One region of the Streptomyces sp. NPDC005494 genome, then DNA from elsewhere that is predicted to be linked to it. Evidence: riboswitches for the same ligand, from Rfam matches in the RefSeq annotation. Region 1 holds a riboswitch; each other region holds the start of a gene.

Region 1 (6,866 bases):
CCCGCGCCCCGGGGAGGAGCCGGCGTCACCGATCAGTAGAACTGGGTGATGCAGAATTCGTTCTCCTCGGGGTCGGCCATCACCAGGACAACTCCCTCGTCGTACTCGTGGCGTTCGCCGGTGAACCGGCCGCCGAGGGCGATGACTTGAGCCGTTCCCTGCTCGGCGTCGTCGACCACGACGTCCAGGTGCAGCCGCACCTTGCCCTGCTTCGCTTCGGGCACGGGCTGGAAGACCAGACGAGGCTGCGGGTCGCCCAGCTCGCCGAGATACACCCAGCCCGGCATCGACGGGCCCTTCGGCCGGTCCAGCAGCGCGCTCCAGAAGCGCGACACGCGTTCCACGTCGATGCAGTCGACCGTCACTCCGGCCCAGCGGTTCGCCACGATGCCCCCTCGTCCTGTGGGCAGGCGGCGGGACCGACGCCGCCCGTCATTCATGAGCCCGGCCGTCCCGGGCCGTGCCGCCCCGAAATTACTCACGGAAACAGCACCGCGCTACCCCCAGCCCGGAGAGATAAGTTAGGTTAGGCATACCTAAGCAATCGCCATGAGGTCTCCCCACCCCGCTCCCCTGGAGAACTTGGATGCGTCCTTTCAACTCCCGCGCCACGCTGCCGACTCCGGCCGAACGAGTGCTGTCCGTCCTGATGGCGGCCCACTCCATGACGGTCGTCAGTGACGGGCTCGACCCCATCGAGATCCACCGCCTCGACGGCACCGGCGCGATGGGCCACATCCACCTGCACGAACCCCAGGAGTCCGGCCAAACCCACGCCGGCCCCCGCATCCCGGTCCGGCTGGAGTTCACCGACATCGCCCCCACGCCCGTGCGGGACCGCATGCGCGCCCGTGTCACCGTCACCGGGCTGCTCGCGACCTGGTACAGCACGGAGACGACCCAGAGCACCTGCATGGAGTTCGGCCAGGCCGTTCTCGAGGACCACACGGGACGGACGTTCGTCACGCTGGACGGGTTGCAGGAGACCGAGCCGGACCCGATCGCCACCAGCGAGGCGGGGATGCTGACCCATCTCGTGGACGAGCACGGCGAACTCGTCCCGCTGCTTCTCCGCCTCGTGCAGCCGCTGCCGGAGAAAGGCGTCGTGCGCGTCGTGCGCGTCCTGCCGCTGGCCATGGACCGCTACGGAGTGACGCTGCGCCTCGAATACCCCGGCACCCACCGCGACGCACGCCTGCCATTCGCGAAGGCCGTGTCCCGCATCGACCAGGCAGGGCCCCAGATCCACGCCTTGCTGGCGGCCGCACGTCGCGCCTCCCACCGCAATCAGCTGCTGGCCTGATCGTCCGCCCGGCGGACCGGGAAGCGGCCGTCCGCACATGGCGGTGACTTCAGACCATCAGCCGCGAAGACGATCGGCTCCGGGGCCCGGCCGCTCAGTGGCGGTTGCACCCCGGCCCGGACTTCTTCATGTGGCTCTGAGCGTTCGACGACGAGTACTGCGACGAAGGGCCGGTCGCGACGTCCGCGCGTTGGTCGAGTTCTTCGCCTCGGTCATCGACCGGTGCAACGACCTGGTCTCGTGCCACAAGGGGCACCTGCGCAGTCATGAGGTTCGCCCGGTGGTGGACCCGGGTGAAGGACGGGGATGTGCCGGACCGACCGTGGCCGTTCTCAGGGCAGGAAGTCGTAGTACGGTCCGTCCGGCGCGAAGTTCCGGGAACACAACGTCACGTCGTTGCCCGCGAGATAGGCCAGCAGCCACTGGCCGAACGTCATCTCGTGGCAGGTCCAGGCCGGACTGTCGAACTCCTGGACCACGACCCGCCAGGGCGACGAGTCGGTCTCGGGAACGCGGAGGAAGACCGCCTCACCCGTCGTGGCTGTCGCCACCGGTATCAGTTCCCCGGGGTTCGACCCCACCGGACTCGGCAGGAACTCCGCCATGTCCTCCTCGCGCCACAGTTCGAGATTCTCCCTGATGAATCTCCCCAGGTCGTGCAGCAGGTGACTGGCGGGATGCTTCAGATACAGCTGCTTGTTGATCTCGATCGAGCCGTAGGCGTCGACGATCTCACGGAAGTCCGCCGGGAACTCCACACCGAACTCCCGCTGGAGTTCGGTCCACGGAGCCGGGTCCGGCCAGTTGAACCGAGGCTCGCCCAGCAGGGCCTGCACCTCCGGAAGCGTTGCCATCACGTGTTCCTTCCATGACGTCGAGCCGATGCCTGGCCGGGCCGGCCGCGGCACCTGAGTCAGTCTGCTCGGTGCACGGTTCCGCACGTGACCGACGCACACGGCCGGGCGCCTCCGCCGGACCGCGAGAGCTTCCTCGTCAGGGTCCGAGGAACGCGTCCGGGGGGCGGCGCATGCCACCCCCCGATGCGTCGGCGTGTCCTCAGGACTGCGGACGGCTGCCGTGGTTCGCGCCGTTCTTGCGGCGGGCCCTCTTCTTACGACGTCGCTTCGAGGACATCGATCCCTCCTCATCTGTTGCATTTTACGATCTATACACCGGATTGTCGGCTCCGGCGGCCACCGTGCCCCTTACCCATCAGCGGGGCGGCAAACACCCGGCGCCGACCCGTATGGGTGGTACACATCACAGTGCGTGACCACCCACGCGCGGATCGCGCGGGAGGACCATGCCGCACACGGTGCCTGCTGAAGCCACGCAGCGGTGCCTACGCGCCTGTCCGCAGCCTTGACCGAGTCGGTTCGCAACTGCCACCCGTTCGCAGGTACGGGCCGGGGCCGCTTGTCACCGTCCCCGGCCTGGCACTAGTGTCACCACGCCTTGGTGAACGGGAAATCGGTGTGATGCCGGTGCGGCCCTCGCCACTGTGATCGGGAAGTCCGGCTCCAGCCCTCACGGGCAGCCACTGGGTCCTCGGACCCGGGAAGGCGGAGCACGGGCGGTGTCACCCGTAAGCCAGGAGACCGGCCAAGGCATTTCAACCATCCACGAGGTGCTGGAGAGGGTCTGCTGAGCCATGCACATAGCCGAGGGTTTCCTCCCCCCGGCGCACGCGATCGCCTGGGGTGTCGCGTCCGCGCCGTTCGTCGTCCACGGAGTCCGCTCACTCACGCGTGAAGTCCGGGAACACCCCGAGAGCACGCTGCTCCTCGGCGCCGCCGGGGCCTTCACGTTCGTCCTGTCCGCCCTGAAACTGCCTTCGGTGACGGGCAGTTGCTCGCATCCCACCGGCACGGGGCTGGGTGCCATCCTGTTCCGCCCACCGATCATGGCGGTGCTCGGCACCATCACCCTGCTGTTCCAGGCCCTGTTGCTGGCCCACGGCGGCCTGACCACGCTCGGCGCCAACGTCTTCTCGATGGCGGTCGTCGGCCCCTGGGCCGGGTACGCGCTCTACAGGCTGCTGCGCCGCTTCGGCGTCCAGCTGATGGTCGCGGTGTTCTTCGCCGCGTTCGTCGCGGACCTGTCCACCTACTGCGTCACCAGCGTGCAGCTGGCGCTCGCCTTCCCCGACCCGGGCAGCGGATTCGTGGGCGCGCTCGGCAAGTTCGGTTCCATCTTCGCGATCACCCAGCTGCCGCTGGCGGTCAGCGAGGGGCTGCTCACCGTGCTGGTGATGCGTCTTCTGGTGCAGTCCAGCAAGGGCGAGCTGACCAGGCTCGGCATCTTCCTCACCGGCAAGGGTGACAAGGCCCGCAGGACCGAGACCGAGGCGGTGGCGTGATGACCAGGAACACGAAGATCAACGCTCTGCTGCTGCTCGTCGTGGCCGCGCTGGCGGTCCTGCCTCTGGCCCTCGGCCTCGGCGACGACGAGAAGGAGCCGTTCACGGGTGCCGACGCCCAGGCCGAGACGGCGATCACCGAGATCGACCCCGGCTACGAACCCTGGTTCTCCCCGCTCTACGAACCGCCGTCCGGTGAGATCGAGTCCGCGCTGTTCGCCCTCCAGGCCGCTCTGGGGGCCGGAGTCCTCGCCTACTACTTCGGTCTGCGGCGCGGCCGAAGGCAGGGCGAACTGCGCACCAGGGCAGAGCTCGACACGGCCCACGGCGCGAGCGGTGCCGGAGAGTCCACGGCCCGGGGGGCCTGAGGACACGTGCTGCCGATCGACGCGGCGGCGCACAGCAGTCGCTGGCGCCGCCGCCATCCCCTGGACAAGGCCGTGCTCGGTCTCGGACTCACCGTGCTGGCCGTATCGCTGCCGCCCTGGCCCGGCGCCGCGCTCGTCCTCGTGACCGCGCTCACCGCGCTCCTGGGCCCGGCAGGGGTGCCCGCCCGCCGGCTGTGGCGGGCGTACCGGGTGCCCCTGGGCTTCTGTGTCACCGGGGCGGCCACGCTCCTCGTGCAGGTCGGGGGCCCCGAGGGGTTCGTCTCACCGGCCGCCGGAGGGCCTGCCCGCGCCGGGGAGTTGCTGCTGCGGACCTCGGCCGCCTCTCTCGGCGTCCTGCTGTTCGCCTTCACCACACCGATGTCCGACCTGTTGCCCCGCCTCGTCCGGGCGGGCGTGCCCGCGCCCGTGGTGGACGTCGCCCTGGTGACGTACCGCATGAGTTTCCTGCTCCTCGACGCGGTGCGCCGGATACGGGAGGCCCAGGCGGCGCGGCTCGGGCACACCACCAGGGCCGCGGCCTGGCGGTCCCTGGCGGGGCTCGGGGCGACCGCGTTCGTCCGGGCCTTCGACCGCGCGGCGAAACTCCAGGCAGGGCTGGCCGGACGCGGATACGACGGCACCCTGCGTGTCCTGGTGCCCGAGGCTCGCGTCTCCCCCCGCTTCGTGGCCGTGAGTGTCGCCGTCCTCGCGGCGCTCTCCGTCCTGACCCTCGCACTGGAAAGGCCACTCTCATGAGCGATTCGGCACTGCTCGCCCTGAGGGGTGCGTCCTTCGCGTACGAGGACGGCCCGCCCGTGCTCAGCGGCCTCGACTTCGAGGCGCGCGAAGGCCGTGCGCTCGCCCTGCTCGGCCGCAACGGCAGCGGCAAGACCACCCTGATGCGGCTCCTCAGCGGCGGACTGCGCCCGCGCGAGGGCGGGTTGACGGTCGAGGGCCACCCGGTGACGTACGACCGCAAAGGGCTGACCCGGCTGCGCACGACGGTGCAGCTGGTGGTGCAGGACCCGGACGACCAGTTGTTCGCCGCTTCCGTGTCCCAGGACGTGTCGTTCGGGCCGCTGAACCTGGGCCTGCCGGACAGGCAGGTGCGGGACAGGGTGGCCGAGGCGCTCGCCGCCCTCGACATCACCGCCCTGGCCGACCGGCCCACCCATCTCCTCTCCTACGGACAGCGCAAGAGGACCGCCATCGCGGGGGCGGTGGCGATGCGGCCCCGCGTGCTGATCCTCGACGAGCCGACCGCCGGGCTCGACCCCGACGGCCAGGAACGGCTGCTCGCCACGCTCGGCACCCTCCGCGAGAGCGGCACCACCGTGGTGATGGCGACCCACGACGTCGATCTCGCACTGCGCTGGGCCGACGACTGCGCGGTCCTCACCTCGGCCGGTGTCCGCTCCGGGCCCGCGCCCACGGTGCTGGGTCGCGCGGATCTGCTGCGGGAGGCGGGCCTGCGGCTGCCATGGGGCATCGCCACCGCTCAGCTGCTGCGCTCCCACGGGCTGCTGGACGCCACGGCGCCCGGCCCCCGGACCCCGGAGGAGCTCGCCGCGGCCTACGTCTCCCCCGCCGCCGTCGAGCGGACGCCGGCTGACGGGTGACGGGTGACCGCTGTCGGGTGGCGGGCGGTGGCTGGCAGGCGGCGGGTGGCGGGCGGCGGGTGACCGCCACGTCGGCCGCTCGCGAGCGACGGCTGATGTCTGACCCTCACCGGTGACGGCTGACGGCTGACGGCTGACGGCTGACGGCTGACGGCTGACGGGCGAGGCATGACAGACGTCGTCGCCGGATCACGCGCGCGGCTTGTGCCGGGCGGCGCGACCGCCCGATACGGGTTGTAATTGCGGGTGGGGAAGCCGGCCCTCCGGCAGCGCAGCACACGGAAGAACCTCCGGCAGACGACGTGAGGAGAACCCATGGCCGCCCGTCACCACCTCGTCCCGCCGTGCGGGCGCCGTCCCACCGGCCGAGGGGAGGCGCCGTGCCCGACGCCGTGGTGATCGGAAGCGGCCCCAACGGTCTGGTCGCGGCCAATGTGCTCGCCGATGCCGGATGGACCGTGGAGGTCCTGGAAGCACAGGACGAACCGGGCGGCGCGGTGCGCAGCGACCGCGGGGTCCATCCCGAGTACGTCAACGACCTGTTCAGCTCGTTCTATCCGCTGGCCGCGGCGTCTCCGGTGCTGTCCGGGCTGGATCTGCACCGGGAGGGGCTCCGCTGGAGCCACGCTCCCCATGTGCTCGCGCACCCGTTGCCCGACGGCCGCTGTGCCGTGCTGGACCGTGCCCGGGGGGTGACCGCCGAAGGACTCGACGGCTTCGCGCCCGGCGACGGGGAGAACTGGCTCGAGCTCTGCCGCATCTGGGACAGGCTGGGGGACGACATCGTCCGCGCCCTGTTCTCGCCTTTTCCGCCGGTCCTCGCGGGAGGCAAGCTGGCGGCGCGGCTGAGGGCGGCGGGCGGACTGAGGCTCGCCCGCAGTCTGATCCTCCCGGTGCGCAGGTTCGGCGAGGAGGAGTTCACCGGGGAGGGAGGGCGGCTGCTGCTGGCCGGCAACGCCCTGCACGCCGACCTGGCTCCCGAGGCCGCCGGCAGCGGTGGCTACGGCTGGCTGATGTCCATGCTCGGCCAGGCTCACGGTTTTCCCGTACCGGCCGGCGGGGCAGGGGCCCTCACCTCGGCTCTCGTACGGCGGCTGCGGGGACGCGGGGGGACCGTACGGTGCGGGCAGCCGGTGACGGAGGTCGTCGTACGGCGGGGCCGTGCCGTGGGTGTCCGCACGGGGCCCGGGGACGCGGTGCCCGCGCGCAGAGCGGTG
Region 2 (6,866 bases), on a different contig from region 1:
GCGCGTGTGGTCGACACCGAGGGCCAGGTCGCCAAGTTCGAACGGCGGTACGGGGACGAAGGGCGTGAGGGCGCCTCCTGAACCCCGTGGACGTCGGGTGCCGGCTGAGCTGAACCTCGGGGCCGCCCGGGACCGCCGGGCGCCGGCTGAGCTGAACCCCGGGACCGCCGGGCGCCGGCTGAACCTCGGGTCGCCCTGGTCTTCGGGCATCGGCTCGGCTGAACCCCGGGTCGCCGTGGCCGCCGGGCACCGGGCAGAATCGGCGGCCGTGTGCCCCGCCCCGGGCGTGCTCCCACCGGTCCCTCCCGCCCGCGCTTCCCAGGAGACCCGCCCCCGTGCCCGACAGCCCCGCCCTCCTGGTCATCGGTGAATGCGTCGCCGACATCGTCCGCCTGCCCGGTGAGCCGGACCGGACCCACCCAGGCGGCAGCCCCGCCAACGTCGCCTACGGGCTGGCCAGGCTCGGCCGTGACACCACCCTGATCACCCAGCTCGGCCCGGACGCGAACGGCCGCCTGATCGCGGACCATCTCGCCTCCGCCGGGGTGCGGGTGCTGACGGACGGCAGCGCGGCGCCCACCCCCGCTGCCACCGTCGACCTCGACGACGAGGGCCGGGCCACCTACGGTTTCGAGATCACCTGGACGCTCGGCCCGGTGCAACTGCCGGGCGAACCTCCCCTGCACGTCCACACGGGCTCCCTTGCCACCGGACTCGAACCGGGAGCCGCCACGGTCCTCGACCTGGTCGAGGCACTCCGGGCCACGACGACTGTGAGCTACGACCCCAATGTGCGGCCCGGACTGATGGGGGACCACGCCACAGCCGTCCGCCGCGCCGAGCACTGCGTCGCGCTGAGCGACATCGTCAAGGCGAGCGACGAGGACCTGCGCCGGCTCTACCCGCAGGACGCCCCGAAGCAGGCAGCCGAGCGGTGGCTGCGCTCCGGGCCGGCCCTCGTCCTGGTCACGAGGGGAGCGGAGGGAGTCACGGCGTACCTGCCCGGTGCGGTCGTGAACCTCGGCGCGCCGCCGGTCCGGGTCGCCGACACCGTGGGCGCGGGCGACGCCTTCATGTCGGGCGCGCTGCACGCCCTGGCGGCGCACCGGCTGCTCGGCGCGGGCGGGCGCGCGCGGCTGCGCTCCATGGACGCGGCCACCCTCACCGACGTGCTGCGCCACGGGATCGCCTCCGCCGCCGTGACCGTCCGGCGGGCCGGTGCCCTCCCCCCGGACGAGGAGGAGCTGGCAGATGCCCTGACCAGCGCGCCCTTCCCCGGACCATCAGAGTGACAGGGTGTCCTCGCCCCCGCCCCCGTCGTTCAGTTCGTATGACCGTGACCCTCACCGACACCGCCCCACCGTCCACCACCGAACTGCTGACCGGCGTCCTCCTCGGTCCGGAACACCGTCGCGAGCACGGCTTCTGGCAGCGGCTGATCAGCACAGAACCGTTCCGCCGCCGCCCCGGTGGAACGCCCGAAGAGCGACTGGAACTCGCCTACGACCGGTTGCGGGTCCTCAACCTCTCCCTCGACAGCGGTGCACGCCTCGCCGCCGACCCGCGTGCCCTGGCCGCGCTGCACGCCTGGCTCGGCCCGGTCGACCCGGCGCTGACCACCGTGGCGGGCATCCACTACAACCTCTTCCTCGGCAGCCTCCTCGACCACGACCGAGCCGGCCGTCGTGACCTGTCGGACTATCTGTCCATGCGGCGCATCGGCACGTTCCTCTGCACGGAAGTGGCTCACGGCAACAACGCCGCCGCCATGGAGACCACCGCGACGTACGACCGTGAGCGGGACGGCTTCGTCCTGCACACCCCGAACGCCGGCGCGCAGAAGTTCATGCCCAACACCAGCCCGGCGGGCGGAGCCAAGTCCGGCCTGGTCGCCGCGCGCCTGGTGGCCGACGGCTCGGACCACGGGGTGCGCCTCTTCCTCGTACACCTCACCGACGCGGAGCGCGCGCTGCCCGGCATCCGGGTGCGGCGGCTGCCGGCCCGGATGGGCAGCCCCGTGGACCACTGCCTGACCTCCTTCGACCAGTTGTTCGTGGCGAGGGACGCACTGCTCGAGCCCGACGAACCCGACGGGCCTCCAAGCGAGTTCCGGACCGGGCCGGGGGACAGGCGGCGGCGCTTCCTGACCTCGATCGGACGGGTCACCCACGGCCGGGTCTCGATGAGTGCCTGCGCGGCGGGCTCGGCCCGCGCGACCCTGGCGGTGGCCGTACGGTACGGCGGCCACCGGATGATCTCCGGCTCCCGGCGCACGCCCCCCGTACCGGTCAACGCCCACCGGACCCACCACGGACCGCTCGCCTCCGCGATGGCCACGGTCTTCGCCATGAGCCTGCTGCACCGCAGGGCCCAGGAGCGTTGGGAGAGCTGTACGGAAGGGGAAGGCCGCACCGAGGCGGGGAGGCTCGTCGACGTCGCCAAGGCCTGGATCACCTGGCGGGCCCGCGAGGTGATCGTCGAGAGTCGCGAACGCTGCGGCGCGCAGGCCCTGCTGGAGAACAACGGCATGACCGAACTCGTCACGGGTGTGGAGGGCGCCATCACGGCGGAGGGGGACAACATCGCCCTCTACGCCAAGGCCGCGGCCGACCTGCTCCTCGCGGACCCGCCCGCCCGCGCGGACGCCGCCCCCGGCACGGAGCCCGGCGACCTCTCCGACCCGCGCTTCCTGGTCCGGCTCCTCGCCGCGATCGAGGACATCTGGTTCACCCGCGCCAGAGCACGCGCGCTGCGGGTGCCCGGCACCGAGGTCCTCGCGCAGTGGAACGCGGCGTCCGGGCCCGCCCTGCGCGGCGTCGAGGCCTACGCGTACCGCCATGCCGCGCAGGCCTACGCCGAGGCTCGCGCCGCCCTGCCCGAAGGTGCGGCCAGGGAACGGCTCGGCGAGCTGGAGCGGCTGTTCGCCACCCAGTGGGTGGCCCGCAACAGCGGCGACCTGCTGGCCGCGGGCCTGCTGAGGAGCGATCAGGCCGAGGCCCTGGCCGAGATCACCGAGGAACTGATCGCCGCCGTCGCCGAACACGCCCCCCAGCTGGCCGACTCCTTCGCGCTGCCCGCCGAACTGCTGGCCGACTGGCCGATCGCCGGACCCGGCTACGCCGACGCCTACGACGATCCCCGCGGGCCGTGGAACACCGCCTGGACGGGCGCCCGATGACGGGCTCGCACCCCCGTGGGGGGCGGTCCCGGGTGGCGGAGGGTCTGGAGATCCTGGGACTGCGCGTCGTCCTGCTCGCGTACTGGGGCACGGTGTCCGCTCTCTCCGTCCTCACCCCGGGGAACGTGCCCTCGCCAGACAGAGGCGAATCGGTTCGCCCCAAGGGCTGACCGCCTCGCGGCCGCCGGTACGGAGGGGGGTCGGAGGGCGACGGCCCCTCCGCCGTACCGGCCACGGCCCCGCCGGTGGCCGCCGCGCCACGTGATAGCTTGCAGACGCCAGTCACACTCCACGTGGAGTCAGGGAATCCGGTGAGAATCCGGAGCTGACGCGCAGCGGTGAGGGGGACGGGCGGGGCCACGGCCACTGGGACACCCTCGGGTGCCCCGGGAAGGCGCCCCGTCCGGACGAACCCGAGTCCGAAGACCTGCTGGCACACCGCTTCCGTACCGGGAGCGGAACTCCGTACGGGCTCCGCGCATGAGCCCAGAGACGCCGAGGGACTCCGTGCCGCCCACAGCCAGCACCGTACGCCGAACAGCCCTGCTCCTGACGGGACTCGTCCTGCTGACCGCCTGCGGCGGCGGCAGCGGCCCCACCGAAGCCGCACCGGACGGGAGGGGCGCCGGCTATCCGGTGACGATGAAGAACTGCGGACGCACCGTCACCGTCGACGCCGCTCCCCGCCACGCGGTCTCCCTCGACCAGGGGTCGACCGAGATCCTGCTCTCCCTCGGGCTCGCCGACCGGATCGCTGGCACCTCGACCTGGACCGACCCCGTGATGAAGGGGCTCGAGAAGGCCGAGGCGAAGATCCCCCGCATCGCGGAGAACCGCCCCTCGTCGGAGAAGGTCCTCGCCCAGGAGCCCGACTTCGTGAGCGCCTCGTTCGAATCGACCCTGGGCAAGGGAGGCGTGGCACCCCGCGAGCAGTTCGAGGACCTCGGAGTACCGACCTACGTCTCGCCCGCCGACTGCGCGGCCAAGGACAACAGCGGCAGCGGCGACGGCTCCCGCACGAAGCCCCTCACCATGGACAGCGTCTACACCGAAGTGCGAGAACTGGCGCGGGTGTTCGGCGTACCCGAGCGAGGTGACGCCCTCGTGGCCGACCTCGAGGCCCGTATCACCGAGGCGACGGACGGCATCGACGCCTCCGGCACCTCGCTGCTCTACTGGTTCGCCAACTCCGAGGCCCCCTACCTGGCGGGCTGCTGCGGCGCGCCAGGCGTCATCACGCGTGAACTGGGCGCGGAGAACGCCTTCGACGACACCCACGAGGAGTGGCCCCAGATCAACTGGGAGACCGTCGCCGACCGCAACCCCGACGTCCTGGTCATCGGTGACCTGACCCGGAAGTCGCAGACGGCGGAGAGCGCGGCGAAGAAGATCGCCTTCCTGGAGTCCAACCCCGCGACGAAGAACATGGACGCCGTCCGGCACAAGCGATACGTCCTGCTCAGCGGGCAGGCCATGAATCCCTCCATCCGGACCGTGGAGGGCGTGGAGCGCGTCGCGGCCGGGCTGCGCTCCTTCGGGCTCGCGGGGTGACCGGCACCGCGCAGGCCCCGGAGGTACGCGTCGATCAGGCGTCCGTGGCGGGCAGGGTCGCCGGTGCCCGCGTCCTGCGGCAGGGCTTCCTCTGGGCCGCGGGGGTGGCCCTCCTGTTCCTCTCCGTCGCGGTCGCCGTCACGATCGGCCCCGCCCGCATCTCCGTCCCTGACGTCTGGTCGGCGGTCGGCTCGCACCTCGGCCTCACCGACGCGCGGCTGACACCGATCCGCGACGGCATCATCTGGAACCTGCGCATGCCCCGCACGCTGCTCGCCGCGGTGTGCGGGGCCGGACTGGCGGTCTGCGGCACGGTCATGCAGTCGCTGCTGCGCAACCCGCTCGCCGATCCGTTCGTCCTCGGCGTCTCCTCCGGGGCGTCCACCGGCGCGGTCGTGGTCGTCGTGCTGGGTGTCGGTGGGGGAGCGGTGTCGGTCTCGGCCGGGGCCTTCGCCGGGGCGCTGTGCTCCTTCGCCCTCGTCCTGCTGCTCAGTCACACCCTCGGTGGCTCCACCGACCGCGTCGTCCTCTCCGGAGTCGCGGCCATGCAGCTCTTCTCCGCGCTCACCTCCTTCGTCGTGATGACCGCGGCCGACGCCGAGCAGACCCGGGGCGTGCTGTTCTGGCTGCTCGGCTCCCTGAGCGGGGTCGGCTGGGGAGACGTGTGGATGTGCTCGGCCGTCCTGGCCGTGACGCTGTCGATCTGCCTGGGCCACGCCCGAACCCTCGACGCCTTCGCCTTCGGCCAGGAAGCGGCGGCGTCCCTCGGGGTGCACGTGGCCCGCACCCGGATCGTGCTGCTCTGCACGACCGCGCTGCTGACGGCCGCCCTGGTCAGCTCGGCCGGTGCCATCGGGTTCGTCGGTCTCGTCCTGCCGCACGCCGCCCGGGCACTGGCCGGTTCGGGGCACCGGCGGCTGCTGCCGCTGACCGCCCTCGCCGGAGCCGTGTTCCTGGTCTGGGTCGACACCCTGGCCAGGACCGTCCTCGACCCGCAGGAGGTGCCGGTGGGTGTGGTCACCTCGCTCATCGGGGTGCCCGCCTTCGTGCTGGTCCTCCATCGCACCCGGAGGAGCGCATGAAGCGGTGGGATCGCAGGGGAGCGACGGGGCGCCTGGCCCGGCACGAGCATCCGAGCGGGCCGGAACAGCTGGACCGGCGGGAGCGCCCGGCCCCGCAGCCACCCGTCGCGGCCGCATCCGACGAGGGCCTGCGGGCGTCCCGGGTCGGGCGGCAGGCCGGCGGACGGATCCTCCTGGACGGGGTGAGCCTCGCCCCGCCGCCCGGGTCCACGGTCGGGCTCCTCGGCCCGAACGGCTCCGGCAAGACGACGCTGCTCAGGGTGATGGCGGGCGTCCTCGCCCCCGGCCACGGCGTCGTCACCCTCGACGGCCGCACCCTCGCCGAGACCGGCCGCAGGGGTGTCGCCCGCCGGGTGGCGGTCGTCGACCAGCACGCCGTGACCCAGGTCGAGTTGAACGTGGCGGACGTCGTACGTCTCGGCCGCATCCCGCACCGCCGCGCCTGGGCCGCAGCGGGCCCCGAGGACGAGGACGCCGTACGCGAGGCACTGGTGCGCACCGGACTCGCCGACCGGGCCGGGCAGTCGTGGCACACCCTGTCCGGCGGCGAGCGGCAGCGCGTGCAGATCGCCCGGGCCCTGGCGCAGCAGCCCCGTGAACTCCTGCTGGACGAGCCGACGAACCACCTGGACATCCAGCACCAGCTGGAACTGCTCTCCCTGGTGGCCGCGCTGCCCGTCACCGCGGTGATCGCGCTGCACGACCTCAACCTGGCCGCGATGTTCTGCGACCGGGTCACGGTGATGAAGGACGGCCGGGTGGTGGCCGGCGGGACGCCCTCGGAAGTGATCACCGAGGAACTCATCGCCGATGTCTACCGTGTACGCGCGGTGGTGACACCGGAAGGACCGGAGGGAAGGCCCTCGGTGCGGTTCCTCCCGGGGGAGGCTGCACCCGGCCGGTTCTGATCTTCCCGGGCTCTCCCGGGTGCAGCCTTCCCCGGGAGGGCCGCAGGGGAGAGAGGAACGCCCGGGAAGGGCGCACGAGAGGGCGGGCCCGTGACCGACCGGGACCGCCCCTCGCTGCTGTCGCGCGGCCTGTCGCCGCTGGGTGAG
Region 3 (6,866 bases), on a different contig from region 1:
CGGAGTCCGTGGCCGCCAGACGTGCGGTCAGCTCCTCCTCCGGCAGGGTGCCGGGCAGGATCGTCAGCACCTCCTCGGCCTCGACGAGCGGGGTGCCGAGGCGGGCGGCGGCGGCGCTGACCGAGGTGACGCCCGGGATGACCTCGGTGTCGTAACGGTCCGCGAGGCGCTTGTGCATGTGCTGGTACGAGCCGTAGAAGAGCGGGTCGCCCTCGGCGAGCACGGCGACGGTCCGCCCGGCGTCGAGGTGCGCCGCGAGCCGGGCCGCCGCCTCGGTGTAGAAGTCGTCCAGCGCCCCCCGGTAACCGCCCGGGTGGTCCGTGGTCTCCGTCGTGACGGGGTAGACCAGAGCCTCCTCGATGTGGTCGGCGCGGATGTGCTGCGCCGCGATCGAGCGGGCGATGGAGCGGCCGTGCCGGGCGGAGTGGTACGCGACGACGTCGGCCTCGCCGATGATCTGCACGGCCCGCACGGTCATCAGGGCCGGGTCACCCGGGCCGAGTCCGACCCCGTACAGGCGCCCGGTGCCCGTGCCGTCGGTCCGCTGCTGCTCGGGCACGCTCACTCCTCCTCGCTGGCGATCGCGTTGAGCGCGGCGGCGGCGATGGCGCTGCCACCGCGCCTGCCGCGCACCACGAGGTGCTCGAGCCCGGACGGGTGGGCGGCCAGGGCTTCCTTGGACTCGGCGGCGCCGATGAACCCGACGGGCACCCCGATGACGGCGGCGGGGCGCGGGGCACCCTCCTCGATCATCTCCAGCAGGCGGAAGAGCGCGGTGGGGGCGTTGCCGACGGCGACGACGGCGCCCTCCATCCGGTCCCGCCAGAGCTCCAGCGCGGCGGCGCTGCGCGTGGTGCCGAGCTCGGCGGCCAGCCCGGGGACCGCGGGGTCGGACAGGGTGCAGATCACCTCGTTGCCGGCGGGCAGCCGCTTCCGGGTGACCCCGCTGGCGACCATGGCCACGTCGCACAGGATGGGCGCGCCGGACCGCAGGGCCGCGCGGGCGTCGGCCACGGCGTTCGGCGAGAAGGCGAGATCGCGTACGAGGTCGACCATGCCGCAGGCGTGGATCATGCGGACGGCGACCTGGCTCACATCGGCGGGCAGCCCTGCCAGATCCGCTTCCGCGCGGATGGTGGCGAAGGACTGGCGGTAGATCGCCGGTCCGTCCTTCTCGTACTGATGCACAGTGCTGTCGCTTTCTTCATCGAACAGGGGGGTCGTACCGGATGGTCAGGTGTGCGTGTCCCGGGCCGCCGCCACGGCGGCGGCGAGCGCGGCCGGGTCGTCCCGGACCGTCGCCGCCTCGGTGCTCCGGTCTCCCCGCACATGGGAGATCCGGTGTCCGCCGGGAGTGACGACCACGTCGATCCACTCCCCGTGCGGGTGGCCGCACCGGCGTTCGCACCCGGACCAGTACACAGGGAGCCGTCCGGCGGGTCCGACGGCGGCCCCCGCGTCGGCCCGTACGTCGGCCAGCGACTTCGCGCAGCCGGGGCGGCCGATGCAGGCCCCGACACCGGTCCAGGGGGAGCCGGGGCCGGTGATCAGCCCGGCTCCGGAGAGTTCGGCCAGCAGGTCGTCCGCCCGCGCGGGCGGGATTCCGGTGAGGACGGCTCCGCGCCAGGGTGTGAGGCGCAGTTCACCGGCGCCGGACAGCAGCCGCCACTGCGCCGGGCCGAGCCGGCCCAGCGGTACCCCCACGGACAGAGCGGCCGCGTGCGGGGGGCCCGGGACGCGTCCGGGGGCCGGGGGCAGGGCTTCGGGCGGCCGGGGCCGGTTCCCCGTCACGCAGGTGATGCCGGCCGGCCCGAACCGTCGTACGACATCGCCGGTCAGCGCGGTGACCGCGGCGGCGGGCAGGTCCTTCGTCCGCCAGGCACCGGTCTCCTCGGCCGCGTCCAGGAAGGCCTCGGCGGCGAGGAGCGCCGCGCGGGGGCCGTCGGCGCCGGGGACGCGGAGGACGGCCTCGCCCTCCCCGACGCGCAGGAGCGCGTCACCGCCGGCGTGGCCTATGAGTGTGAGGTCGGCGCCGAGCGCGTCCACGTCGCCACGGCCGTCGTCGAGGGCGAACAGGAAGCGTCCGGAGAGCGCCGTCGCTCGGTCACTCGCGCACAGGAGCTGGTCCAGCTCGGTCAGCCACGGTCTGACGTCGACGGCTCCGAGGCCGTCCAGCCCCGAGAGCGGGGAGGCGACCACGTTGCGCACGCGCTCGTGGCGTTCGGAGGGCAACAGCCCGGCCCTGCTCAGCAGTCCGGCCAGCTCCGCACCGCAGTCCTCGGCGAGTCCGCGCACCTGCACGTTCCCCCGGGACGTGAGATGCAACTCACCGTCACCGAGCCGCTCGGCGGCCTGCCCCAGCGCCGCCGCCTGACGGGGTGTCAGCACCCCGCCGGGTATGCGGATCCGCGCCAGCGCACCGTCGTCCGCCCGGTGCAGCCGCAGTGCGCCGGGGCACGCGTCACCGCTGCTCCGGGTGCACGCGGCGCCCGGAGACCGGGGCGTAAGGGGGGAGGCGGACATGGCGGCGAGCATACCGACCGTGACCGGGGCGCAGCCCTACGGTCACTGTGACCTACGGGACACCTCGCCGCGGGCCCGGCGCCGGACCGTCGGCCAGAACCCTGGGGCCGTGCCATGACCCCGTCCGGTCCGAACGCCCCCGGCCCGGCTCGCCAGGCCCCGTGTCGTCCGGCCGGAACCCCCTCGGGCCCTGCCGGGCCGGGGGCCGTCTGGTCAGGACCCCCCACCTGCCGCCTACTATGCCTAGCGGCGGTCCGTTCGGCCCGCCATCGCCAGACGGCGACATGGGAGGAAGCCCGGTGAGATTCCGGCGCGGTCCCGCCACTGTGAGCCCGGCCCCGCGAAGGCCGTGCGAGTCAGGAACTCCTGCCGTCCGACACACCGCCCGGGGCGTGGACACCCCGAGGAAGGGCTGACGCCGCATGATCCTGCTCCTGTCGACGTCCGACACAGACCTGCTGAGCGCCCGTGCCTCCGGTGGTCCGGTCGGCTTCCGCTACGCGAACCCGTCCCGGCTCTCCGTCGAGGACCTGCCGCAGCTCCTGGACGGCACGGACCTCGTCGTCGTACGTCTCCTCGGTGGCGTCCGCGCCTGGCAGGAAGGGCTCGACCAGGTGCTGGCGACCGGCCGGCCCGTCGTCGTCCTCACCGGTGAACAGGCCCCCGACGCCCAGCTGATGGCGGCCTCCACCGTGCCGATCGGCATCGCGGCCGAGGCCCACGCCTACCTCGCGCACGGTGGCCCCGCGAACCTGGAGCAGCTGGCCCGCTTCCTCTCCGACACCGTGCTGCTCACCGGCCACGGGTTCGAGCCGCCCGCCCCGGCCCCCGCGTGGGGACCGCTGGAGCGGACCGCCCGGGAGGTCGACGGCCCGACCGTGGCGGTGCTCTACTACCGGGCCCACCACATGAGCGGGAACACCGCGTTCGTCGAGGCGCTCTGCACCGCCGTGGAGGACGCGGGCGCCCGCCCCCTCCCGCTGTACGTCGCCTCGCTGCGCACCCCCGAACCCGAACTCGTCGAGGAACTGCGGGCCGCCGACGCCGTCGTGACGACCGTCCTCGCGGCCGGCGGCACCAAGCCCGCCACCGCGTCGGCCGGCGGGGACGACGAGTCCTGGGACGCGGGTGCCCTGACCGGGCTGGACGTCCCCGTCCTCCAGGCGCTCTGCCTCACCAGCCCGCGTGCCGCCTGGGAGGAGAACGACGAGGGCGTCTCCCCGCTCGACGCGGCCACCCAGATCGCCGTACCCGAATTCGACGGCCGCCTGATCACCGTGCCGTTCTCCTTCAAGGAGATCGACGAGGACGGCCTGCCCGCGTACGTGGCCGACCCCGAGCGCGCCTCCCGGGTCGCCGGGATCGCCGTACGGCACGCGCGTCTCCGCCACATTCCCGCCGCCGAGAAGCGGATCGCGCTCGTCCTGTCCGCCTACCCGACCAAGCACTCGCGCATCGGCAACGCGGTAGGCCTCGACACCCCCGCCAGCGCCGTCGCCCTGCTCCGCAGGCTGCGCGCCGAGGGTTACGACTTCGGGCCGGAGGAAGAGATTCCGGGCCTGGTCTCCGGTGACGGCGACGAGCTGATCTACGCGCTCATCGACGCCGGTGGCCACGACCAGGAGTGGCTCACCGAGGAGCAGTTGGCCCGCAACCCGGTCCGCATCCCCGCCGCCGACTACCGCCGCTGGTTCGCCACGCTGCCCGCCGAGCTCCGCGAGTCCGTCGAGGAGCACTGGGGCCCGGCACCCGGCGAGATGTTCGTCGACAGGTCCCGCAACCCCGAGGGCGACATCGTGCTCGCGGCACTGCGCCGGGGCAACCTGCTGATCCTCATCCAGCCGCCGCGCGGCTTCGGCGAGAACCCGATCGCGATCTACCACGACCCCGATCTGCCGCCCTCGCACCACTACCTGGCCGCGTACCGCTGGATCGCCGCGTCCGCCGACGACAACGGCTTCGGCGCGGACGCGATGATCCACCTCGGCAAGCACGGCAACCTGGAGTGGCTGCCCGGCAAGAACGCCGGCCTCTCCGCCGCCTGCGGCCCCGACGCCGCGCTGGGCGACCTCCCCCTCGTCTATCCGTTCCTGGTCAACGACCCCGGTGAGGGCACCCAGGCCAAGCGCCGCGTGCACGCCACGCTCGTGGACCACCTGGTGCCGCCCATGGCACGCGCGGACAGCTACGGCGACATCGCCCGCCTGGAACAACTCCTGGACGAGCACGCCCAGATCGCCGCGATGGACCCGGCGAAGCTCCCCGCGGTCCGCGCCCAGATCTGGACGCTGATCCAGGCCGCGAAGCTCGACCACGACCTCGGCCTCGAGGACAGGCCGGAGGACGAGGGCTTCGACGAGTTCATCATGCATCTCGACGGCTGGCTCTGTGAGATCAAGGACGTCCAGATCCGGGACGGCCTGCACGTCCTGGGCGGCGCCCCCGCCGGGAAGGACCGCGTCAACCTGGTCCTCGCCGTCCTGCGCGCCCGCCAGATCTGGGGCGGCACGGCCTCGCTGCCCGGCCTGCGCGAGGCACTCGGCCTCGACGAGTCCGCGGCGACCCGTACCGCGGCCGACGAGACCGAGGAGAAGGCCCGCGCCCTCGTCCAGGCGATGGAGGACGCGGACTGGGATCCGGAAGCCGTCACCGGTGTGGCCCAGGGGCTCCCGCAGGCCGTCGCCGACATCCTCACCTTCGCCGCCACCGAGGTCGTGCCGCGTCTCGCCGCGACGACCGACGAGCTGGACCACGCGGTCCACGCGCTGAACGGCGGCTTCGTCCCCGCCGGCCCGTCCGGATCCCCGCTCCGCGGCCTGGTCAACGTGCTGCCGACAGGCCGCAACTTCTACTCGGTCGACCCGAAGGCGGTCCCGTCCCGCCTGGCGTGGGAGACCGGCCAGGCCCTCGCCGACTCGCTCCTGGAGCGCTACCGCGCCGACAACGGTGACTGGCCCACCTCCGTCGGCCTGTCCCTGTGGGGCACCAGCGCGATGCGCACCGCGGGCGACGACATCGCCGAGGCGTTCGCCCTGCTCGGCGTACGCCCCGTCTGGGACGACGCCTCGCGCAGGGTCACGGGTCTGGAGGCGATCCCGTACGAGGAACTGGGCCGGCCGCGCATCGACGTCACCCTGCGCATCTCCGGATTCTTCCGCGACGCCTTCCCGCACACGATCGGGCTGCTCGACGACGCCGTCCGCCTCGCCGCCTCGCTCGACGAGCCCGCAGAGCGGAACTTCGTACGCGCCCACACCCAGGCCGACCTGGCCGAACACGGCGACGAGCGGCGGGCGACCACCCGCATCTTCGGCTCCCGGCCGGGGACGTACGGCGCGGGGCTGCTCCAGCTCATCGACTCCCGCGACTGGCGCACGGACGCCGACCTCGCCGAGGTGTACACGGTGTGGGGCGGCTACGCCTACGGCCGTGAGCTGGACGGGCGCCCGGCCCGCGACGAGATGGAGACCGCGTACAAGCGGATCGCGGTGGCGGCGAAGAACACCGACACCCGTGAACACGACATCGCGGACTCGGACGACTACTTCCAGTACCACGGCGGCATGGTCGCGACCGTGCGCGCGCTGAAGGGGACCGCCCCCGAGGCGTACATCGGGGACTCGACCCGCCCCGAGACGGTCCGTACGCGGACGCTGGTCGAGGAGACGTCCAGGGTCTTCCGCGCCCGGGTGGTCAACCCGAAGTGGATCGAGGCGATGCGCCGCCACGGCTACAAGGGCGCCTTCGAGCTCGCCGCTACCGTCGACTACCTCTTCGGCTACGACGCGACGACCGGCGTGGTCGCGGACTGGATGTACGACAAGCTCACCGAGACGTACGTCCTGGACCCGGCGAACCGCGAGTTCCTCCAGCAGGCCAACCCCTGGGCCCTCCACGGCATCGCCGAGCGCCTCCTGGAGGCCGAGTCGCGCGGTATGTGGGCGAAGCCCGACCCGGCGGTGCTCGAAGCGCTGCGCCAGGTGTTCCTGGAGACGGAAGGCGAGCTGGAGGGCGAGGACTGAGCGGGGAGTGAGAGGCACGCGGTGGGGCGCGGCCCTGCGTTGCCGCCTCCCCGCGCCCGGTCCACTCTGGTGGAATGGGTGACCAGCCGAGCCCTCCGCTCCGCACGTCCGTGCGGCGAGCGTCCCGCCTGATGGAGGCCGCGGGGGCCCACACGGGCGGCGCCCCCGCAGGGCGCCTGGCGCGGGAGGCGGGACTCGAACCGGACTCCGCGAACCGCCTCCTGCGCGCGCTCGCCGACGACGGGTATCTGACCAGGCTGGAGGACGGCGGGTACGTCGTCGGAGGCATGCTCGACCGGCTGCGGACCGTGAGCCGGAGGG
Region 4 (6,866 bases), on a different contig from region 1:
AGCTTCGGGTTGCCGTTGTTGGCACCGTCGACGACGGAGCCGGCCTCCCAGCCGTTGCCGTAGATCAACGAGGTCTTCTCGTTGGCCATGACGTTGGCGTGGTCCTGCTCGTCCTTCGTCTGGTCGGCCTTGTTGTACTTCTTGACCAGGTTGACGAAGTGCTCGATGCCCTTCTGGGACTCGGGGGAGGAGAGGTTGCCCTTCCACTCCTTCGCGCCCTCGTCGTACTCGGCGATGGAGCCGCCGTAGCCCGCGACGTAGGACATGGCCGCGTACCAGTAACGGCCCGGCAGGTAGAGGGACGAGAAGCGCTTGTCCTTCTTGCTGTACTCGGCCGAGACCTTGTCGAGCGCCGTGAGCAGCTCGTCCTCGGTCTGCGGCAGGACGTCGCTGCCGGTGCCCTTCTTGAGCATGTCCTTGTTGTAGATCGCGACACGGGCACCCGCGTAGTAGGGCACGCAGAACTGCTTGCCCTCGAAGGTGCAGGTGTCCTTCAGACCCTTGATCCAGGTGTCCGAGTTGTCATACTTCTTGGGGTCGATCTCGGCGAGGGCGCCGTTGAGGATGTACTGCATCGTCTCGGTGTTGCCGAGCTCGACGACGTCCGGGAACTTGTCGCCACCGAGGGCCGTGTCGAGCTTCTTGGCCTTGTCCGCCCACTGCTGGTACTGGACGTCGACCTTGACCTTCGGGTACTTCTTCTTGAACTGCGCGTTGACGTCCTTGACCAGCTCCGGCCAGGTGCTCTGCGCGTCAACCATCAGCCAGACCGTCAGGCTCTCGGTACGGTCCTTCGGGTCCTTCGAGGCGTTGTCACTACCGTCCCCACCACACGCCGCGATACCGGTCATCATCGCTGCGACGCCTACTGCCGCAATGAGCTTGCGATTCATGCCACACCCTCCTCAGGGATACCAGCAACCCCCCGCCCACCGCGAAGACGTACGCCTGGCGCTACCTGTGGGGCTGGGACCTGGTCTTTAATGGTTTAGACCAGTACCGGGAGCTTGGCCTAGACCTTTAGGGGTGTCAAGGGTGTATAAGAAGTGCACTCGCGTCCGTTATCGGACCGACACCTGAGGGAGGGCGACGACCCGTGACCGGACCGTGCCACCATGTGAGCCGCTACAGACGGAGGAGCCGGTGACGGCAGCAACGCAGCAGTCGGGAAGGCGGGCCATGGGTGCCGACGGGGGCAGCAGTACGAGCGAGACCGGTGCGGGTGGGCGTACGGCACGCGTCCCGAAGTACTACCGGCTCAAGCGCCATCTCCTCGACATGACGGACACCATGCCGCCGGGCACCCCGGTGCCGCCCGAGCGAACCCTGGCCGCCGAGTTCGACACCTCGCGCACCACCGTGCGCCAGGCCCTCCAGGAGCTGGTCGTCGAGGGCCGGCTGGAACGCATCCAGGGCAAGGGCACCTTCGTCGCCAAGCCGAAGGTCTCCCAGGCTCTGCAACTCACCTCGTACACCGAGGACATGCGCGCCCAGGGCCTCGAACCGACCTCGCAGCTGCTGGACATCGGCTACGTCACGGCGGACGACACACTCGCCGGGCTGCTGGACATCACGGCCGGCGGGCGGGTGCTGCGGATCGAGCGGCTCCGGCTGGCCAGCGGTGAACCGATGGCCATCGAGACCACGCACCTCTCGGCCAAGCGCTTCCCCGCGCTGCGGCGTTCCCTGGTGAAGTACACCTCTCTCTACACCGCGCTGGCCGAGGTGTACGACGTCCGGCTGGCCGAGGCCGAGGAGACCATCGAGACCTCCCTCGCCACTCCGCGCGAGGCGGGGCTGCTCGGCACGGACGTGGGCCTGCCGATGCTCATGCTGTCCCGTCACTCGATCGACGGACACGGCGAACCGGTCGAGTGGGTGCGCTCGGTGTACCGCGGCGACCGCTACAAGTTCGTGGCCCGCCTGAAGCGTCCCACCGACTGAGACACAGACGGACACGCGGCCCCACCGGTCCTCCCGCGCACGCGCGGGGGGACCGGTCGTTTTCGGGCGCTCACCGGACCGTTGCCGGACCGCAATGCGGACGGGGGGTGACGGTGGCCGGATCTCTCGCCTAGATTTCCTGCGCATTACACCAGGTGATCAGCGAGGGGACGGAGTCGCCAATGACGGAAGAAAACGATGCGAAACCACCGGTGGTGACACCCGCCAGAGTGGTCATCGCGCTCTGTCTGATCGCCCCGTTCGTGGCGATGCTCTGGGTGGGCTCGTACGCGAAGGTCGAACCGACCTTCGTAGGCATCCCGTTCTTCTACTGGTACCAGATGCTCTGGGTGCTCCTGTCGACCGCCCTCACGATGGTCGCGTACAAGCTGTGGCAGCGTGACCAGCGCGCCCAGCGTGCCCGCAAGGGGGGTGCTTCCGCATGAAGGACGGCGTGAACGGCGTCGCACTCGCCGTGTTCATCTTCTTCTTCCTGGCCGTCACGGTCATCGGGTTCATGGCCGCGCGCTGGCGCAAGGCCGAGAACGAGGCCAGCCTCGACGAATGGGGCCTGGGCGGACGGTCGTTCGGCACCTGGGTGACCTGGTTCCTGCTGGGGGGCGACCTCTACACGGCGTACACCTTCGTCGCGGTGCCGGCGGCGATCTACGCGGCGGGCGCGGCGGGCTTCTTCGCCGTCCCGTACACGATCCTCGTCTACCCGCTGATCTTCACCTTCCTGCCGCGCCTCTGGTCGGTCTCGCACAAGCACGGCTACGTCACCACCTCGGACTTCGTCCGAGGGCGCTTCGGTTCGAAGGGCCTCTCGCTGGCGGTCGCCCTCACCGGCATCCTCGCCACGATGCCGTACATCGCGCTCCAGCTGGTCGGCATCCAGGCCGTGCTGGACGTCATGGGCGTGGGCGGCGGCGAGACGACGCACTGGTTCATCAAGGACCTGCCGCTGCTGATCGCGTTCGCGGTCCTCGCGGCGTACACGTACTCCTCGGGCCTGCGTGCCCCCGCGCTGATCGCGTTCGTCAAGGACGGCCTGATCTATCTGGTCATCGCCGTGGCGATCATCTACATCCCGATAAAGCTCGGCGGGTTCGACGACATCTTCGCCAAGGCGAGCGAGGCGTTCTCGGCGAAGAACGAGGCCGCCGGCAAGCCCGTCGCCGGCCTCGTGCCGGGCGAGATGGGCCAGTGGGGCTACGCGACCCTCGCGCTGGGTTCGGCGCTCGCCCTCTTCATGTACCCGCACTCGATCACGGCGACGCTCTCCAGCCGCAGCCGTGAGGTGATCCGGCGCAACACCACGATCCTGCCGTTGTACTCGCTGATGCTCGGCCTCCTGGCCCTGCTCGGCTTCATGGCGATCGCCGCCGGGGTCAAGGTGGACAACGGACAGTTGGCGATCCCGCAGCTGTTCGAGAACATGTTCCCCGACTGGTTCGCGGGCGTGGCCTTCGCCGCGATCGGTATCGGCGCGCTGGTGCCGGCCGCGATCATGTCGATCGCCGCGGCGAACCTCTTCACCCGCAACATCTACAAGGACTTCATCAAGCCCGACGCGACCCCGGCCCAGGAGACCAAGGTCTCCAAGCTGGTCTCGCTCCTGGTCAAGGTCGGCGCACTCGTCTTCGTCCTCACCATGGACAAGACGGTCGCGATCAACTTCCAGCTGCTGGGCGGCATCTGGATCCTCCAGACGATGCCGGCCCTGGTCGGCGGCCTGTTCACCCGCTGGTTCCACCGCTGGGCACTGATCGCCGGCTGGGCGGTCGGCATGCTCTACGGCACGGTGGCGGCGTACGGCGTGGCCAGCCCGACCCAGAAGCACTTCGGCGGGTCCTCCAAGGAGATCCCCGGCATAGGCGAGATCGGCTACATCGGTCTCACCGCCTTCGTGCTGAACGTCGTCGTCGTGGTCGTCCTGACCTTCGTCCTCAACGCGGTGAAGGCACCGGCGGGCGTGGACGAGACCTCCCCCGGCGACTACACGGCGGACGTGGGCGACCCGGGCGTCAAGGCGGAACTGCCGCCGGCCACGGTGGGCGCCCCGGGCGGGGGCCACTGACCTCGCGCCACTGGTGAGAAGTGCGGCTTCCGTCCCGGCAGGGCCCTTCCTGCCGGGACGGCGTCGTTTCCGGGACCCGGGGCGGCGTCGTTCCGGGACCCGCTCCGTGGGACCCGGGACGGCGTCCTCCCGTGGCCCCGTCCCCCGGAGGGGCCACGGGACGAAACAGGGGCGCGCGGCGCACACCGCCTGGTGCACACTTCCGCCCATGGACGTATCGATCAGGCCGGTCCTGCCCGCCCATCACGAGGAACTGGGCGAGATCACCGCCCAGGCGTATCTCGGCGACGGTCTCCTGGACTTCGGAGCCGAGGACCCCTATCTGGAACAGCTCCGCGCGGTCGGCCGCCGGGCGGCCGAGGCCGAGGTGCTGGTGGCGCTGGACGCCGGGGGACGCCTGCTGGGAGGCGTCACGTACGTCGCGCCCGGCAGCCCGTGGGCCGACATAGCCGGGGAGGACGAGGCGGAGTTCCGGATGCTGGCAGTCGCACCGGAGGCCCGGGGGCGGGGCGCCGGCGAGGCGCTGGTGCGTGCCTGTGTCGACCGGGCGCGGGCCGCGGGAGGACTTACCGGAATCGTCCTGTCGACGCAGCCGGCCATGCTGGGCGCCCACCGCATCTACCGGCGTCTCGGCTTCGAGCGGACTCCGGAACGGGACTGGAACCCTCTTCCCGATCTCCCGCTCCTCACCTTCCGCCTGACCCTGTGACCCCTCACGACACAAGATGTGGGGGCTGCATCATTCGGTAGCCCCCACATGTATGCTCGACCTCGCTGTCGTCGCAGGGGAATCCGGTGTGAGTCCGGAACTGTCCCGCAACGGTGTGACCGGCGCGCTCGCGCGCACCGGCGAAGTCCGAAGACCTGTCGACAGTGCGTCCGGCTCGACCGAACCGGACGCCGAGACGTCCGGGCCCCGCGGAGGGCCGGTGGACGCCGTGCACTCCGTGCGCCCTTCGACGGGCTTCGCCGTGCCCGGCTGCCCCGCTCCCGCAGGCACCGAGCCGAGCGAGGGATAGCCCCAAGTGACCATCGCGCCAGCCGATCCGGTTTCAGCCACGGATTACGAAGGCCGCACGACCGACGCGCCCGGGACCGCACTGCTGCGGACCCTGACCGCTCTGACGGCCGATCTCCCCGACACCGACCCCGGCCGGGTCGCCGCCGCCGCGCTCCGCGGCCGCAGCGCGCGGGCGGACGAGGCGGAGCTGCGCTCGCTGGCCACCGAGGCCGCGGCAGGCCTGATCTCCGAGGACCCGGCGTACTCCCGGCTGGCCGCCCGGCTCCTCACCCGTGCCGTGGCGGACGAGGCGGCCGGGCAGGGCGCCGTCTCCTTCTCCGCTTCGGTCGCCGTGGGGCACCGCGAAGGCCTGATCGCGGACCGTACGGCGGAGTTCGTCGCACTGCACTCCGCGGCCCTGGACGCCCTGGTCGAGCAGGCGCTCGCCGACGGCGCCGACGACCGCTTCGGCTACTTCGGGCTCCGGACGCTGCACAGCCGCTACCTGCTGCGCCACCCGCTCACACGCCAGGTCGTCGAGACCCCGCAGCACTTCATGCTGCGCGTCGCCGCCGGGCTCGCCGAGGACACCTCCGAGCGGGCTCTGGAGGAAGTGGCGGCGCTGTACGGCCTGATGAGCCGGCTCGACTACCTCCCCTCCTCCCCCACCCTGTTCAACTCCGGCACCCGCCACCCGCAGATGTCCTCCTGCTACCTGCTGGACTCCCCGCTGGACGAGCTCGACTCGATCTACGACCGCTACCACCAGGTGGCGCGCCTCTCCAAGCACGCGGGCGGCATCGGACTCTCCTACTCCCGCATCCGGGCCCGGGGTTCACTCATCCGGGGGACCAACGGGCACTCCAACGGCATCGTGCCGTTCCTGAAGACGCTCGACGCCTCCGTCGCAGCCGTCAACCAGGGAGGCCGGCGCAAGGGGGCGGCCGCGGTCTACCTGGAGACCTGGCACGCGGACATCGAGGAGTTCCTGGAGCTGCGCGACAACACCGGTGAGGACCAGCGGCGCACGCACAACCTCAACCTGGCCCACTGGATCCCGGACGAGTTCATGCGCCGCGTCGACGCGGACACCGAGTGGTCGCTGTTCTCCCCGGCGGACACCCCCGAGCTGGTGGACCTGTGGGGCGACGAGTTCGACGCGGCCTACCGCGCGGCCGAGGCGAAGGGGCTGGCCCGCAAGACGATGCCGGCGCGTGAGCTGTACGGGCGGATGATGCGGACCCTCGCGCAGACCGGGCAGGGCTGGATGACGTTCAAGGACGCCTCCAACCGCACGGCCAACCAGACCGCCGAGCCGGGCCGCGTCGTCCACTCGTCGAATCTCTGCACGGAGATCCTGGAGGTCACGGATGACGGCGAGACGGCCGTCTGCAACCTCGGCTCGGTCAACCTCGGCGCGTTCGTCGCCGACGGCACCATCGACTGGGAGCGGCTGGACGCCACCGTCCGCACCGCGGTGACCTTCCTCGACCGCGTGGTGGACATCAACTTCTACCCCACCGAGCAGGCAGGCCGTTCCAACGCCCGCTGGCGCCCCGTGGGCCTGGGCGCGATGGGCCTCCAGGACGTGTTCTTCCAGCTGCGCCTGCCGTTCGACTCCCCCGAGGCCCGCGCGCTGTCCACGAAGATCTCCGAGCGGATCATGCTGGCCGCCTACGAGGCCTCCTGCGCCCTGGCCGAGCGGTCCGGGCCGTTGCCCGCCTGGTCCGAGACCCGCGCCGCCCGTGGCGTCCTGCACCCGGACCACTACGACACCGAGCTGAACTGGCCGGAGCGCTGGGACGCGCTGCGCGCCAGGGTCGCGAAGACCGGGATGCGCAA

Evidence for each region. Region 1 has a riboswitch for cobalamin ahead of ACFYQ6_RS21635 (energy-coupling factor ABC transporter permease). Riboswitches for the same ligand answer to the same signal wherever they lie in the genome.
Region 2: another riboswitch for cobalamin. It lies ahead of ACFYQ6_RS32215 (ABC transporter substrate-binding protein); the one in region 1 lies ahead of ACFYQ6_RS21635 (energy-coupling factor ABC transporter permease).
Region 3: another riboswitch for cobalamin. It lies ahead of cobN (cobaltochelatase subunit CobN); the one in region 1 lies ahead of ACFYQ6_RS21635 (energy-coupling factor ABC transporter permease).
Region 4: another riboswitch for cobalamin. It lies ahead of ACFYQ6_RS12285 (ribonucleoside-diphosphate reductase subunit alpha); the one in region 1 lies ahead of ACFYQ6_RS21635 (energy-coupling factor ABC transporter permease).

What each region holds. Positions count from the first base shown of each region.
Region 1 covers NZ_JBIAJR010000007.1:216,219-223,084, reverse strand. Annotated here, with positions in the region: gene ACFYQ6_RS21655 (VOC family protein) at 33-386, opposite strand; gene ACFYQ6_RS21650 (DUF2470 domain-containing protein) at 587-1,303, shown strand; gene ACFYQ6_RS21645 (SMI1/KNR4 family protein) at 1,636-2,157, opposite strand; gene ACFYQ6_RS21640 (50S ribosomal protein bL37) at 2,360-2,437, opposite strand; cobalamin riboswitch at 2,721-2,925, shown strand; gene ACFYQ6_RS21635 (energy-coupling factor ABC transporter permease) at 2,955-3,662, shown strand; gene ACFYQ6_RS21630 (energy-coupling factor ABC transporter substrate-binding protein) at 3,662-4,030, shown strand; gene cbiQ (cobalt ECF transporter T component CbiQ) at 4,037-4,786, shown strand; gene ACFYQ6_RS21620 (energy-coupling factor ABC transporter ATP-binding protein) at 4,783-5,649, shown strand; gene ACFYQ6_RS21615 (phytoene desaturase family protein) at 6,030-6,866, shown strand, end outside.
Region 2 covers NZ_JBIAJR010000014.1:136,828-143,693, reverse strand. Annotated here, with positions in the region: gene ACFYQ6_RS32230 (type B 50S ribosomal protein L31) at 1-81, shown strand, start outside; gene ACFYQ6_RS32225 (carbohydrate kinase) at 336-1,292, shown strand; gene ACFYQ6_RS32220 (acyl-CoA dehydrogenase) at 1,331-3,178, shown strand; cobalamin riboswitch at 3,441-3,628, shown strand; gene ACFYQ6_RS32215 (ABC transporter substrate-binding protein) at 3,659-4,729, shown strand; gene ACFYQ6_RS32210 (FecCD family ABC transporter permease) at 4,774-5,811, shown strand; gene ACFYQ6_RS32205 (ABC transporter ATP-binding protein) at 5,808-6,719, shown strand.
Region 3 covers NZ_JBIAJR010000006.1:352,703-359,568, forward strand. Annotated here, with positions in the region: gene cobJ (precorrin-3B C(17)-methyltransferase) at 1-565, opposite strand, end outside; gene ACFYQ6_RS20240 (precorrin-8X methylmutase) at 562-1,188, opposite strand; gene cobG (precorrin-3B synthase) at 1,234-2,535, opposite strand; cobalamin riboswitch at 2,757-2,912, shown strand; gene cobN (cobaltochelatase subunit CobN) at 2,946-6,545, shown strand; gene ACFYQ6_RS20255 (IclR family transcriptional regulator C-terminal domain-containing protein) at 6,620-6,866, shown strand, end outside.
Region 4 covers NZ_JBIAJR010000003.1:514,056-520,921, reverse strand. Annotated here, with positions in the region: gene ACFYQ6_RS12310 (sugar ABC transporter substrate-binding protein) at 1-893, opposite strand, end outside; gene ACFYQ6_RS12305 (GntR family transcriptional regulator) at 1,180-1,944, shown strand; gene ACFYQ6_RS12300 (DUF3311 domain-containing protein) at 2,127-2,390, shown strand; gene mctP (monocarboxylate uptake permease MctP) at 2,387-4,024, shown strand; gene ACFYQ6_RS12290 (N-acetyltransferase) at 4,233-4,733, shown strand; cobalamin riboswitch at 4,774-4,911, shown strand; gene ACFYQ6_RS12285 (ribonucleoside-diphosphate reductase subunit alpha) at 5,050-6,866, shown strand, end outside.